One region of the Oceanisphaera sp. genome, then DNA from elsewhere that is predicted to be linked to it. Evidence: predicted binding sites of a transcription regulator. Region 1 holds the regulator's gene; each other region holds the start of a gene.
The links. Region 1 encodes LexA, which represses DNA repair genes until DNA is damaged. Its sites were predicted from a motif close to ANCTGTNTNNNNANACAGNT; they were not measured.
Positions count from the first base shown of each region.

Region 2: the regulator LexA is predicted to act here: its motif matches at 1,815-1,834, upstream of ruvA (Holliday junction branch migration protein RuvA).
Region 3: the regulator LexA is predicted to act here: its motif matches at 1,414-1,433, upstream of ACTHY5_RS03025 (YebG family protein).
Region 4: the regulator LexA is predicted to act here: its motif matches at 1,952-1,971, upstream of ACTHY5_RS07190 (DUF4250 domain-containing protein).

Region 1 is NZ_JBQDEX010000035.1:12-3,155, reverse strand. Features, by position in the region: gene plsB (glycerol-3-phosphate 1-O-acyltransferase PlsB) at 1-1,378, opposite strand, end outside; gene lexA (transcriptional repressor LexA) at 1,606-2,220, shown strand; gene ACTHY5_RS05015 (SCO family protein) at 2,418-3,059, shown strand.
Region 2 is NZ_JBQDEX010000077.1:4,407-7,550, reverse strand. Features, by position in the region: gene ruvB (Holliday junction branch migration DNA helicase RuvB) at 138-1,160, opposite strand; gene ruvA (Holliday junction branch migration protein RuvA) at 1,164-1,769, opposite strand; gene ruvC (crossover junction endodeoxyribonuclease RuvC) at 2,119-2,640, opposite strand; gene ACTHY5_RS08150 (YebC/PmpR family DNA-binding transcriptional regulator) at 2,765-3,144, opposite strand, start outside.
Region 3 is NZ_JBQDEX010000017.1:23,121-26,264, reverse strand. Features, by position in the region: gene ACTHY5_RS03030 (Bcr/CflA family multidrug efflux MFS transporter) at 29-1,240, opposite strand; gene ACTHY5_RS03025 (YebG family protein) at 1,446-1,775, shown strand; gene hglS (2-oxoadipate dioxygenase/decarboxylase HglS) at 1,795-3,144, opposite strand, start outside.
Region 4 is NZ_JBQDEX010000061.1:6,669-9,812, forward strand. Features, by position in the region: gene ACTHY5_RS07180 (YjiH family protein) at 1-483, opposite strand, end outside; gene ACTHY5_RS07185 (thiopurine S-methyltransferase) at 944-1,609, opposite strand; gene ACTHY5_RS07190 (DUF4250 domain-containing protein) at 1,643-1,840, opposite strand; gene ACTHY5_RS07195 (hypothetical protein) at 2,044-2,523, shown strand; gene ACTHY5_RS07200 (ABC transporter substrate-binding protein) at 2,752-3,144, shown strand, end outside.

The sequences.
Region 1 (3,144 bases):
TGCTGAGCCAATCGGCTAAGGGGAGGGGCTCGCCAAAGTTAACAAAGCCTCGGCCAAAATTACGTAACTTACGAACAATGCCGAATAGCTGCCAAGCGTTTTCTTTTTGCTTACTGCCCCCTTGCAGCTCTTTATGATAACTGGCCACTTCCATCACATGCTCATAACCTAAATACACTGGGATCAGCGTAATGGGGCGTGTGTTGTGGTGCATGGCCGCTTCTAGGGTCATAGACAGCATGCCGGGCTTGGCCGGTAGCAAACGTCCTGAGCGTGAGCGTCCTCCTTCGGCAAAGTACTCTACTGCGTAACCTCGTTGAAATAATAAGTTGAGGTATTCACGAAACACTGTGGCGTATAGCTTGTTGTCTTTAAAGGTGCGGCGAATAAAGAAAGCGCCACCGCGGCGAAAGAGCGGACCTGCCGGGAAAAAGTTTAAGTTAATACCCGCCGCAATATGCGGCGGTACCATACCTTGATGATAAATCACGTACGACAGCAATAAATAGTCCATGTGACTGCGATGGCAAGGTAGGTACACTAACTCGTGGCCATCTTGTGCCAGCTGGCGCACGCGCTCGGCACCGGTCACCGACAAGCCACGATATAACTTGTGCCATAGCCAGCCCAACAGTCGATCGCCAAAACGGATCAGTGGGTAAGAGAAGTTAGAGGCAATTTCATTCATATAGGCCTGTGCTTTGCGCCGCGACAGGGCAATATCTTGCTGTTGCTGCTCGCTATGTTCGGCAATCGCCTGTATTACGCCATGGGTTTGCAGTAATTGTGTGAGTAATAATTCTCTATTAGGCAGCTTAGGGCCTGTGGCTGCTAGGCGTTGGCGGCTAAAGTGAATACGGGCAATGCGTGCTAGTTTATGGGCAAGCTTAGGGTCGGTCGCCGAGCGCTCTGTAAGCTCAGGTAATAATAACGGGGCACTAAAGCGCACCCGGTTTTCTCGGCCTTTTAGCAGCACAATTAACGCTTTGCGTAAAGCGTTAGGTGAGCGGCTGCGCGTAATACTGAGTGACGAAGCAGCGTCGCCTTCGCGCCCGGGGGCTCGACCCCAAAATAAGCTCACTGGCACCAGCTGAATGGGCGTTGTACTGTGCTGTTGGGCGTTTAATAACTGATTAAACTCGGCTAAATAAGGGGTTGCGCTGCGGGTGCGACGCGCTAGGCTGGCCGGCTTATCTAAGCAAATGACCCTAGGTTGTGCGGTGTGGTTAATGATTAAGGGCGAAAAGGGGCTGGGTAGTGCTAATTTGGCACAGCACAGCTCTAAGGTAAGTAAGTCTGATATAGAGGCGGTTTTTAAGACATAAACTATGGGTTGTTCAAGATCTATCGCCAGCTCTGCCACAGGGTCGACGGGCAAACTTTTATGCTTTTATGATTAACTAACACAGAAATGATGGGCCGCAGCAGGCGGCGAGCGAAAGCAGAACCAAAAATCATACAGCTAAAACCCCAATATTAATGCGACGGCAAGATTATCAGATCCGACCTCTGCTGTCTTGACTCCCTTAACGTCATATTTTGTACTTGCTCTGCTGATTTTACTGGATATACTGGCAGTTAGCTGTATAAAAAAACAGGTGTATTATGAAAGCCCTTACTCCGCGTCAATCTCAGGTGTTGGACATTGTTAAAGACCATATCCAACAAACCGGTATGCCCCCTACCCGAGCCGAAATTGCTCGTACTCTTGGTTTTAAGTCGGCGAATGCTGCTGAAGAGCACTTAAAAGCCTTGGCTAAAAAGGGCATGATCACCATTATGCCGGGTACCTCTCGCGGTATTCGGCTAGTTGAAGAAGAAGTGTTAGCAGAAGAGGGGTTACCCCTTATTGGCCGTGTTGCTGCCGGCGAGCCGATATTGGCTCAGCAACATATAGAAAGTCACTATCAGCTCGACCCTAGCCTGTTTCACCCCGCGGCCGACTTTTTGTTGCGAGTGCAGGGCATGAGTATGAAAAACATTGGCATTATGGACGGTGACTTATTGGCGGTACACAAAACCCAAGACGTGCGTAATGGCCAAGTGGTGATTGCCCGGCTTGAAGATGAAGTAACGGTAAAACGCTTTCAGCGCAATGGCAGCAAGGTAAGCTTGTTACCAGAAAACGAAGAGCTATCGCCTATTGAAGTCGATTTGCGCCATCAAGAGCTGATTATTGAAGGACTGGCTGTGGGGGTTATCCGCAACGCCGATTTTTAAAGCTCACTCCAGTTAAGGGCTCTGTAGTTACGGCTGTTATTTTGCGGCTTAGCCCTAATTGCCCAATATTGGGGGGCCACCAGCAGAGCCGCGGTAAGTTTAGACCTTCTGCATAAAGCACTCTACAATGCTATGACGCTAACATAGCGCACAGCAGATAGTGGCTAACCTTAAGATGAGCGAGAGACGGGGTAAAAATGACAAAGACAAGCAAATGGATTTGGGGCTTGGCCATTACCTTAGTAGTGGTGGGCTCAATAAGTGGTGGTTTGTGGTATTCAGATAAAAAGAATAACTTAACCGATGCGGTGGTAGTATATGCCGAGCCTCAAGGGCTAGAGGGCTTTACGCTAATGGATGCTAACGAGCAGCCTTTTACCGAGCAACACTTTAAAGATAAATGGAGTTTAGTGTTTGTGGGCTATACCTTTTGCCCTGACATTTGCCCTACTACCTTATCGGACTTAGCGCGGGTGTACCCTGAACTCACCGCCATTACCGATAATATGCAGGTTATATTTGTGTCTGCCGATCCTGCCCGCGATACGCCCAAGCGCTTAAAAACCTATACCGAATATTTTAATCCGCACTTTATTGCCGTTACCGCAGACCATGAACAGTTAATGCCTGCCGTACAGCAGTTAGGGCTTATTTACGGTATTTTCGATCGCGAGGCCACCAACTATTTGGTTGACCATTCGGCTTCCATTGCCTTGGTGAATCCTAAAGGGCAATTGCATGCCTCCTTTAGACCCGACTTTGACGAAGCCAGTGAAATGCCCTTGGTTAATGGCCCCGAGCTGGTAGACAACTTCGCCAGCATAGTCGCCCGCTGGTAGCCAGATTCAATATTGTAGGTACTGCTTTGGGCGGTAAAGAGCAGCTTTTGTACCAATCTACCCCGAGCGTAGGGTCGAATTTATT
Region 2 (3,144 bases), on a different contig from region 1:
GGGTATCTCTTCCCCCTCACCCCTTGCAGGTTTGTTTTAGCTAGTCCGCTTAACCATTATTTCCGTAGATTCCGTGACAAAATATTTGATCTTTTGAACTTCATTCAACACTCAACATTAAAAATTCAGCATTGCCCTTAAGGCGCTGTTAGTCGCCCTTGCGGTAACTCAAAACCAAAATGTGTATACGCACGCGGGGTTGCCATACGTCCACGCGGGGTGCGTTGTAAAAAACCTTGTTGAATCAAATAGGGTTCAATCACATCTTCAATGGTTTCTTTTTCTTCACCAATGGCGGCGGCTAAGTTATCTAGCCCCACAGGGCCACCCATAAACTTATCTAACAATGCCATTAGCAGTTTGCGGTCCATGTAGTCGAAACCTTGCTTATCAACATCCAACATATCTAGCGCTTGGCTGGCTATCTCGGCATTAATATCGCCACTGCCTTTTACTTCGGCAAAGTCTCGTACTCGGCGCAACAAGCGGTTAGCAATACGAGGCGTACCACGGGCACGACGCGCCATTTCATAGGCACCATCATCATCAATTATTAAGCCAAGCTTTTCTGCACTGCGACTAATAATGTGTGCTAAATCTGAGACTTGGTAAAACTCCAGCCGTTGTACTATACCAAAACGATCCCGTAGCGGTGAGGTTAATGAACCAGCGCGGGTGGTGGCGCCCACTAAGGTAAACGGCGGTAATTCTAATTTAATGGAACGCGCAGCAGGGCCTTCGCCAATCATAATATCCAGCTGATAATCTTCCATTGCCGGATATAAAATTTCTTCTACTACTGGGCTAAGGCGGTGTATTTCATCAATAAATAACACATCACCCGCTTCTAAGTTAGTCAGCATGGCGGCCAAGTCACCGGCTTTTTCTAACACTGGGCCCGAGGTGGTTTTAATGCTCACCCCCATTTCAAAGGCCACAATATTAGCCAGCGTCGTTTTACCTAAGCCCGGAGGACCAAAGATCAATAAATGATCGAGCGCCTCTTCACGACGACGCGCCGCTTCAATAAATATTTCCATTTGCCCGCGCACATGATCTTGGCCACGATACTCCGCCAATGCCTTCGGGCGAATCGCGCGATCAATCACCTCTTCTGCTTGCTGAGGCTCAGGATTAATAAAACGGTCCGCTTCTATCATCAATTACACCATGCTTTTAAGTGCTTCGCGGATCAACTGCTCTGCATCTAATCCGGGTTTGGCCGACTTTTTAATCATCTGCTCGGCCTGATTCGCTTTATAACCCAAGGCTTGCAAGGCCGCGACCGCCTCACCCTTAGCACCCTCTATTTGGCCGGCGTTGGCTACCGCATCGGGGACTGGATTAAAGAGATCGTAGCCGCCAAAGTTTTTCAGACGATCACGCATTTCAATAATCAAACGTTCGGCGGTTTTTTTACCCACACCCGGCAGCTTCACTAGTGCAGTAATATCACCTTGATCCACATTATAAATAAATTGCTCGGCGGTCATGCCTGACAAAATACCCAGCGCGAGCTTAGGGCCCACGCCGTTGGTTTTAATGAGTTCCCGAAACAGTGCCCGCTCGGTTTTGGTATTAAAGCCAAATAATAATTGCGCGTCTTCACGCACCACAAAATGAGTGAGTACGGTGACCGTCTCTCCCACATTGGGCAGTTCATAAAAGCAGCTCATCGGCAGGGTCACTTCATAGCCAACGCCATTAATATCTACTAAAATTTCCGGTGCCTGCTTTTCGCAAATCACCCCTTTTAACTGACCAATCACGGCACGTCTCCTAACCCACAAGCGAATACGCCAATAGTAATAAACAACTGGATGAATATCCAGTTCAATACAGCCATACGCCTTACGCTGTACGCCGTAAGCTAAAAATAAACACTTTCTTTTGTAGGCTTTGTGTTTAAGCCGTCTTACCGGGCTTGCCCCGGTATCTCATTCTTAGGCACGACAACCTAACGCGAGATCCTGATGTTCATCAGGATGACGACTTAAGATACCGCCCTAAGCCTTACGCGGTACGCCGTAAGCTAAAAGTAAACACCGCAGTTTGCTCTAAACGTATGACGTAATGCGTATGACGTATGGCTTACAGCGTATGGCGTAAAGCTGTAATTTACCGCATTCTTCCTCTTACTGTGCCGCGCACTTGCCCTGCCATGCTGATTAAACTTTGGTAGGTATGGCCGTGGCACAAGGCCACTGCTAGGCCGTCGGCGGCGTCTTCTTGAGGCGTGCCGGGTAGGTTTAGCATGCGCACCACCATGTGCTGTACCTGTGACTTTTGTGCACCGCCCTGCCCAACCACGGCTTGTTTAATTTGGCGGGCCGAATACTCAGCCACCTCAAGCCCAGCATTGGCAGCGGCCACAATAGCCGCTCCACGGGCTTGGCCAAGTTTAAGGGCAGAGTCGGGGTTTTTGGCCATAAAAACTTGTTCTATGGCAAATAAATCGGGCTGAAACTGTAAGATGATCTCACTAACGCCGTCGTATATTTTCTTAAGTCTGGGGGCAAGTTCAGTATCGGTCATGCGAATGCAGCCCGATCCTAGGTAGGTCATTTTACTACCCGCTTGGCGAACCACGCCATAACCGGTAATGCGAGAGCCTGGGTCAATCCCTAATATAATGGCCATAAGTCAAAGCTATAAGCTTTAAGCTGGAAGCGAAAAGCGAGAAACTGAATCTTAAAAGCTAGCAACCTCTGTCTAGCTTTAAGCTTCTAGCTTCCCGCTTAGTGTTAGGCTTCAGCTTATGGCTTTACAGCGATTCCGCCAGTTCGTCAGAGATATCGGCGTTGTGATACACCTCTTGCACATCGTCTGCATCTTCTAGCATATCGATAAGCTTCATAAACTTAGGTGCTGTGTCTTCATCCAATGGCGCATTGGTCGAGGGGATCATAGTCACTTCGGCATTCACCGACTCAAGGCCTGCGGCATCTAGCGCATCTTTAACTGCGCCAAACTCTTCCCACTGGGTGTACACATCAATGGCGCCATCGTCATGTACTTCTACGTCATCTGCACCTGCTTCTAACGCCGCATCCATCAGGGTTTCTTCATCAAGCCCTTGGTAGCTGATCACGCCTTTTTTCTCAAACAAATACGCCACAGAGCCATCGGTGCCTAAGTTACCGC
Region 3 (3,144 bases), on a different contig from region 1:
AAGCGCAGGGCTTTTTTTGTGCCCGTTATTATGCTGCGGCTTTTCGCTTGTTATCACAGAGCAGCCAGTAGACGAGGGCAGATAAGAGGGCGCAACCACTCATGGTGCTCAGCATATATAAAGGCGAGGTGTCTGGCAGTGCCGACACAAAAGCTGCTGCCAGTGCCGCAGTGCCAAAGCGCAAGGTGCCGGCGAGTGAAGAGGCAGTACCGGCTAAATTGGGTAAGTTGTTGAGTAAGCTTGCCATGCTATTACTGCCTATGGTGGAAATGACCCCGACATACATCATAATGGGCACCACCACAGACCAAAGGCCTAGGCCAAGTAAAGGGCCGAGCGGCATTAGTAAGCCGGCTAATAATTGCAAGCTTAGAGCCAAGCGCAGCATAGTGCGTGAGCCTAAGCGGCGTACCCAGCGCCCATTAAGGGTGGTAAAAAGCATCAGGCTTATCACATTAAGGCCAAATAAATAGCCAGTATGTTGAGCAGACACTCCATAAATATCGATATAAATAAAAGAAGCGCCGGTTAAAAAGGCAAACATACCCGCAAAGGAAAAGGCGCCACATAACATATAGCCTAATGCTATAGGGCTACAGAGCAGGCGAACATAACTGCGCAATATAGAGGCTAAATGCAAAGGTTGGCGTCGAGCTAAGGGCAGGGTTTCGGGTAATTTAAGGCTGCTAAAGATGGCAACCAGTACCGTGATGCCCGTCAGCACCCAAAAAATAGACCGCCACCCAAACCAGTGGGCTAAGTGCCCACCCAGCATGGGGGCAATTAATGGTGCCAGCGTCATCACCAGTGTGATGTAGGCCATGGTGCGCGCAAAGTTTTCTCGATTAAATAGATCACGTACTAAGGCTTGCACTACCACGGCCGAGGCTGCGCCGGCAAAGCCCTGTGCGCCGCGTAGCCAAGTGAGGCTTTCTACGCTGGTAGCCATGGCACACAGCATGGCGGCGATAGCAAATACCAGCATGCCCCCTAATAATACGGGGCGTCGGCCTTTGGCGTCTGATAAAGGGCCAAACAGTAATTGACCCAATGCAAAGCCGCCTGTGTATGCGGCAAGGGTTGCCTGCACTCGGTGTGAGTTAGTCCCTAGTGTGTCGGCAATGGCTGGCATTGCGGGCAGGTACATATCAATGGCCAGAGGAGTTAAGCCCGACACAGCGCCTAATAAAATAATTAATGGCAGTGTGGCGTTGGTTGCTGCTTGGGGAGAAGATGGCATGGTGCAAAGGTTTCCTATAGGTAAAGCTTGTCTCCTTTAGCGTACAACTAAGCACTCAATCCTTGTACTTGGTGACAGAGTATAAACGATGCATGCTGAAATAGAGACATTTAGTGTTTGCTGTAACAAGGCTTCTTGGGTCTGTCGTGCTTGCAACCAAGGTCAAATAATAATACTGTATGTATATACATGAAAGGGGTGGGTTATGGCAGTTGAAATACAGTATCTTGTAGTAAGAAACGGAATCGAGAAAATGACATTTACTAATAAAAAAGAAGCTGACGCCTATGATCGTCTGCTTGATTTAGCCGAACATCTAGATGAGGTATTAGCGGATGCGCCTATTAGTTTAAATGAGCATGATCGCGAATCATTAGCACTGTATTTAGCAAAAAATCAGGCATTGTTAAGCGGGCCGAAAAAGAAACCAGTGAAAAAAGCCAATAAAGCGGCGTCGGCTAATGGTAATGCCACGAGCACTGAGCAAGCAGCGACCGTGGCTGATGGTGGCGATAAGGTCACTGCCATAGCCTAAGCAATGCCGTTATAAGCACTTAATTGTGACCACATAATACGCGATAGACTTCATCAATGGAGTCTTGCTGTTGTTTGGCGTACAAGTCACATTCATCTAATACTGGGCAACCCAAGGCGTGTTCAAAGGCGGCTTGACTGGCGCTTTGTTGGTATTGACGCTGCGGTTGGTCTCCTAAATTAGATTGAAAAATGCCCGCAGCACTCACAGGTAAAAAGTCTTCATAAATAATTGGGGTAGCCCTTACCCAACCTTGGTCTATGAGCGAGGCTAACGAGTCACTTGCACTTAAGCTGCCTGCTTGTTCTTGCCCAGCTTGGGTGACTTGATAGCGAAAGTAGCCCAGTTGTTGGGTACGCAAACTGAGCTCATCATCGGGAAACTCTGCAAAAATATCGGTGAGTTGCGCTTGGTGCTTATGATTATTTTGTTCAGCCGCGGCCAAGGTGTGACGAGCACGACTGAGTAATTCATCATACAGCACTCGCCCCTTAGGCGTTAATGCCATGCCTCTTTGTTCTACCTCGCCAAAACGTGCACTGTGAGTGCCCGGCTGGGCCTGAGTTTTCTTGGTATCTTCCCCCACAAACAGCACTGGCTCTTCTAATGCTTTAAAACTGGTTTGGCGCAATAGAATCGGGCAGCGTCGACGGGGAGGGCCTTCAATAATGGTTTTAGGTGTCATGCCATAAGCGGGCATTTTTTGTTGTACCGCGTCTATATCTAGGGTTCTGGGTGTTAGGTGGTTGATATGAGGGCCATTAAAGCAAACCACATCTGCCAGCAGCGGGTGTACTGTATTGAACTGCTGATAGGTGGCTAAAGACACACTTGCGTGCTGTTGCCAACGAAACGTCTCAAGTATTTCACTCACAAATTGATGGGCTTGCGCTGTGCTTAAATGGCCTACAGACTCGGCCTGACTGAGCAGTAAGCGCGCTTTTGCAGTAAAAATATCTCGCTTCGCTAACAGGCTTTGTGCCTGCTCTCTGAGTTCGCTGTCTTCTATAAGATCGAGTCTGAGGAGTGAGGTGAAAATACGAAACGGATTTTTTTGCAGTGAATTCTCATCTATGGGGCGAAAGGCGGTGGAATGCACCGGCACCCCCGCCGAGGATAAGTCGTAATAGCCCACAGGGTACATGCCCATTAAGGCAAACATACGGCCCAGCATATTTAACTCTTCCGCCGTGCCCACTCTAATCGCCCCATGGCGCTCTAGGTGTAATCTGTCTTGCTCATTATTAAGTGCGACCTGAGCGGCTATGTCAGGCTCGGTGTGCAGTGTGTGCTGATTTATCTCTTCTACCAGTTGTACTAGGGTGGCGTATTGGGGAACTTCTTGCTGATACATCTGTGACATAGCATC
Region 4 (3,144 bases), on a different contig from region 1:
CAACAGTCCAAAGTCTAATAATAGTGGCAGCAGTAAACCGGCAAAAATAAACACCGCAAACAACACGGGTAAGAGATCGTTCAACACTAAACCGCCGGTGTCAGCACTGTATAACACCTCAGGCCCCACTTGGGCATACACCAGCAGTACAAACACGGCACCTAATAAGCGGCTAATCAGCCAAACAAAGCTCACGTTAAAAAGCGTGTTTAAAAATGGGTGTTTAAGGATCGCCATGGGCTTAAACAGGGTGATCCACAAAGACAGCACGGCCGATAGACAAATGATCAGAGTCACTATGAGGGGCAGCACCTCTGCCAGTGCCCCTTGCAGGCTCTTGGCCAACACGGCAATCATAATGGTGAGATCGCCTTGATAGCTAACCGGGGTCATAAACAAAAAAATGCCCAATAATGAGGGCAGCACAAACATCAGTAGGTTACGTTTGCTGGCTTTAGCCTGCTTCGCCTGTGTTTTTTCCATGAGTACTCCACCAAGCTCTGCTTGGCATAGCTTGAATAAATAAAGTTAAAAGATGCTGAGTTATGCAAATCAAGAACATCATTTGCATAAAGCCCATTGCAAAGTGAATAAATCACTAACAAACAACGAGCTTGCTGAATAGTTATTTTACAGTGGAATATATTTAATCTAAAGGGGCAGTGAACATTTAACGCTATATTCGCAGCCCAACTAAGAGGGTTTGTCTGTACCCCTTCGGGGAGCGGTACGTTTCACGTTATACGCCTTACGTTAAAGCTAACACGTCACTTCTGTTTTTATGTGGTCTTTGCGAGCGTAGCGTGGCAATCCATTTTTTAGCTGATCGCTTACGGCTGATGGCTGATGGCTGATGGCTGACAGCTTTAACTTCATGTTTGGCTTTTACGTACGGCGTACAGCGGATAACGTACGGCTGTCTTTTTGCCCCTTCGGGGAACTATTATTCATCGCTCTCTTTTCTCACTAGCACAAAGCATAGCTCATCAAAAAAATCGAGTTCGCCGCTGGCGACTCTGGGATGGGTTGCTCCCTCTGACACTGTCGGGCGAGTTTCTATGGTGAAATAAGGCTCAAACAACTCTATTACCGCTGACTCTGACACCGAAAATGGCGGGCCCTGTTGTGTGTCGGGGGCATAATGTACAGTAATCATTAACACCACGGCCCCGGGCTCTAATAGCGTGGCTAACTGTGCTACGTATTGAGGTCGCATTGCAGCAGGCAGCGCAATAAGAGCGGCTCGGTCGTAGGCGGCATTAAAAGTGACATTAAGCTGCTCTGCTTTAAAAAAATCCCCTTGATATAGGCTAATGTGCGGCGTGTGCCAACCTTGATAAGGGCCAAGCGCTTCTTGCTGTGGAGTAAGCGGGCTGTCGGCAAAAAAATCGCATACTGCAAGGGGTGAGAGCTCAATTCCCACTACTGTATGATCCTGTGCCGCCAGCCAGTGCATGTCGTTGCTCTTACCGCACAATGGTACTAACACTGGGCTCTTGGCAGGCACATTAAGGGTGGGCCAGTGTTCTTTTAATTGGCTATTAATCTGCTCACGATGAAAACCAATGCGCGCGCTTTGCCAGCGCTTCAGCCAAAAGTCTGCTTCCATAACCATCCTATTTACAAGTAATGCCCTTTAGGCTTAAGCGCAAGGTTTAAACTGATTACTGGTGGCGTCGTAACGATACCCGATGTGCGCCATGCTTTGAGTTAGCCAATGTTTGTCCAGTTCGTACCGTGATATCAGTGTAGTGAGGTGATCACACTCTAAACGCAGCTTCTCATTTAAAATGCTCAGCACTATATGGCGGTCCATTTCTTCTAGTAGCAATTTATCCATATTAGCCTCCTGCTAGCAGTGCTATTTCTTCAGTTACATTAACACTAGGTTAACAATAAAGCGGTCGTATTACGCTATTAGCTGATCAATAAAGTGGAGCCAACCAAGAAGAGCTGTAAATTTATCCAGTATTTTGCTTGATCTCTCTCGGCATGATCAATACTGTATACCCATACAGTGACACGCAGGAGTTTGGATCACCTATGGCTACTTCTTTGCATTCTCTGCAATGTGCAGATCAGACCCTTTGTTCAACCATACACTGGCAACCCCTATTACAAGGTGCGCCTTTTATGTATACCGCGGCCCAACCGCATCGCATTGCCCCCCGTATTAGCCACTGGGGAGGCGTGCCCCAAGCTCGCCTATTGGCTAACTTGGCCAACATTAGTCAACAAAATAGCGGTTGGATCCTAATAGCCAATGCCCCAGAACGATTATCGCGAGCAGCATTGCTAAGTGCTGGCATCAACCCCGCCCGCGTTATTGATGCTCAGCAAGCGCCTCGCCAGCTGGTGTTACAAGCCATACAGTGTGCCAGCATTGCGGTGGTGGTGTGTTGGAAGTACGGTGATCTTATCGCTAACGCACAGTGCACATTAAAGGAATCACAGCCAGTTAGTAGATTGCGGATTGACTCGGCGTTAAAGCATGCCTCATGGCAGCCTTATCAACTCAACTAAGCTTGGCCTTAAGCTTATACGCTAAATGTCACCATAAGCGCGTTACAGGAGCGAGAGCTAAAAGAAGATGTTAGTCTAGTTCTGCTTGATAGACGGGCCGTTAATGTGATTACATTAGCGCCCTTATCAGAATATGCAGGCCAATATAAGTGACCGTCTGTATTGCGGCCTTATACACTATGGCTCCTCTTTTTGCCTACAGGGCAGCTACAATTCTAGGATCAAACAATGCGGGTGTGGCTTTTAGGGCTGTTTAGCAGTCTGTTATTGGCAGGATGTGGCGGCGATAACGACAGTCATCGCCAGCAACTGGCACAAAAAAGCTTATTATATTGTATTAGTAACGCCCCTGTAAGTTTTAACCCACAGTTGGTGATGTCGAGTGAAACCTTAGATGCCACCGCACATCAGCTTTATAACCGTCTGCTAAAACGTAACCCTCAAAGCCAGCAGCTGATGCCAGCACTGGCCACTCAGTGGCAAAAAGATGACCAAGGACTCCGCTATCGTTTTACGTTACGAAAAGCGGTGTCATTTCATAATACGCCTTGGTTTAGCCCCAGTCGCATGTTTACCGCCAACGATGTGGCATTCACTTTTAATCGTATCATTAATAAACAG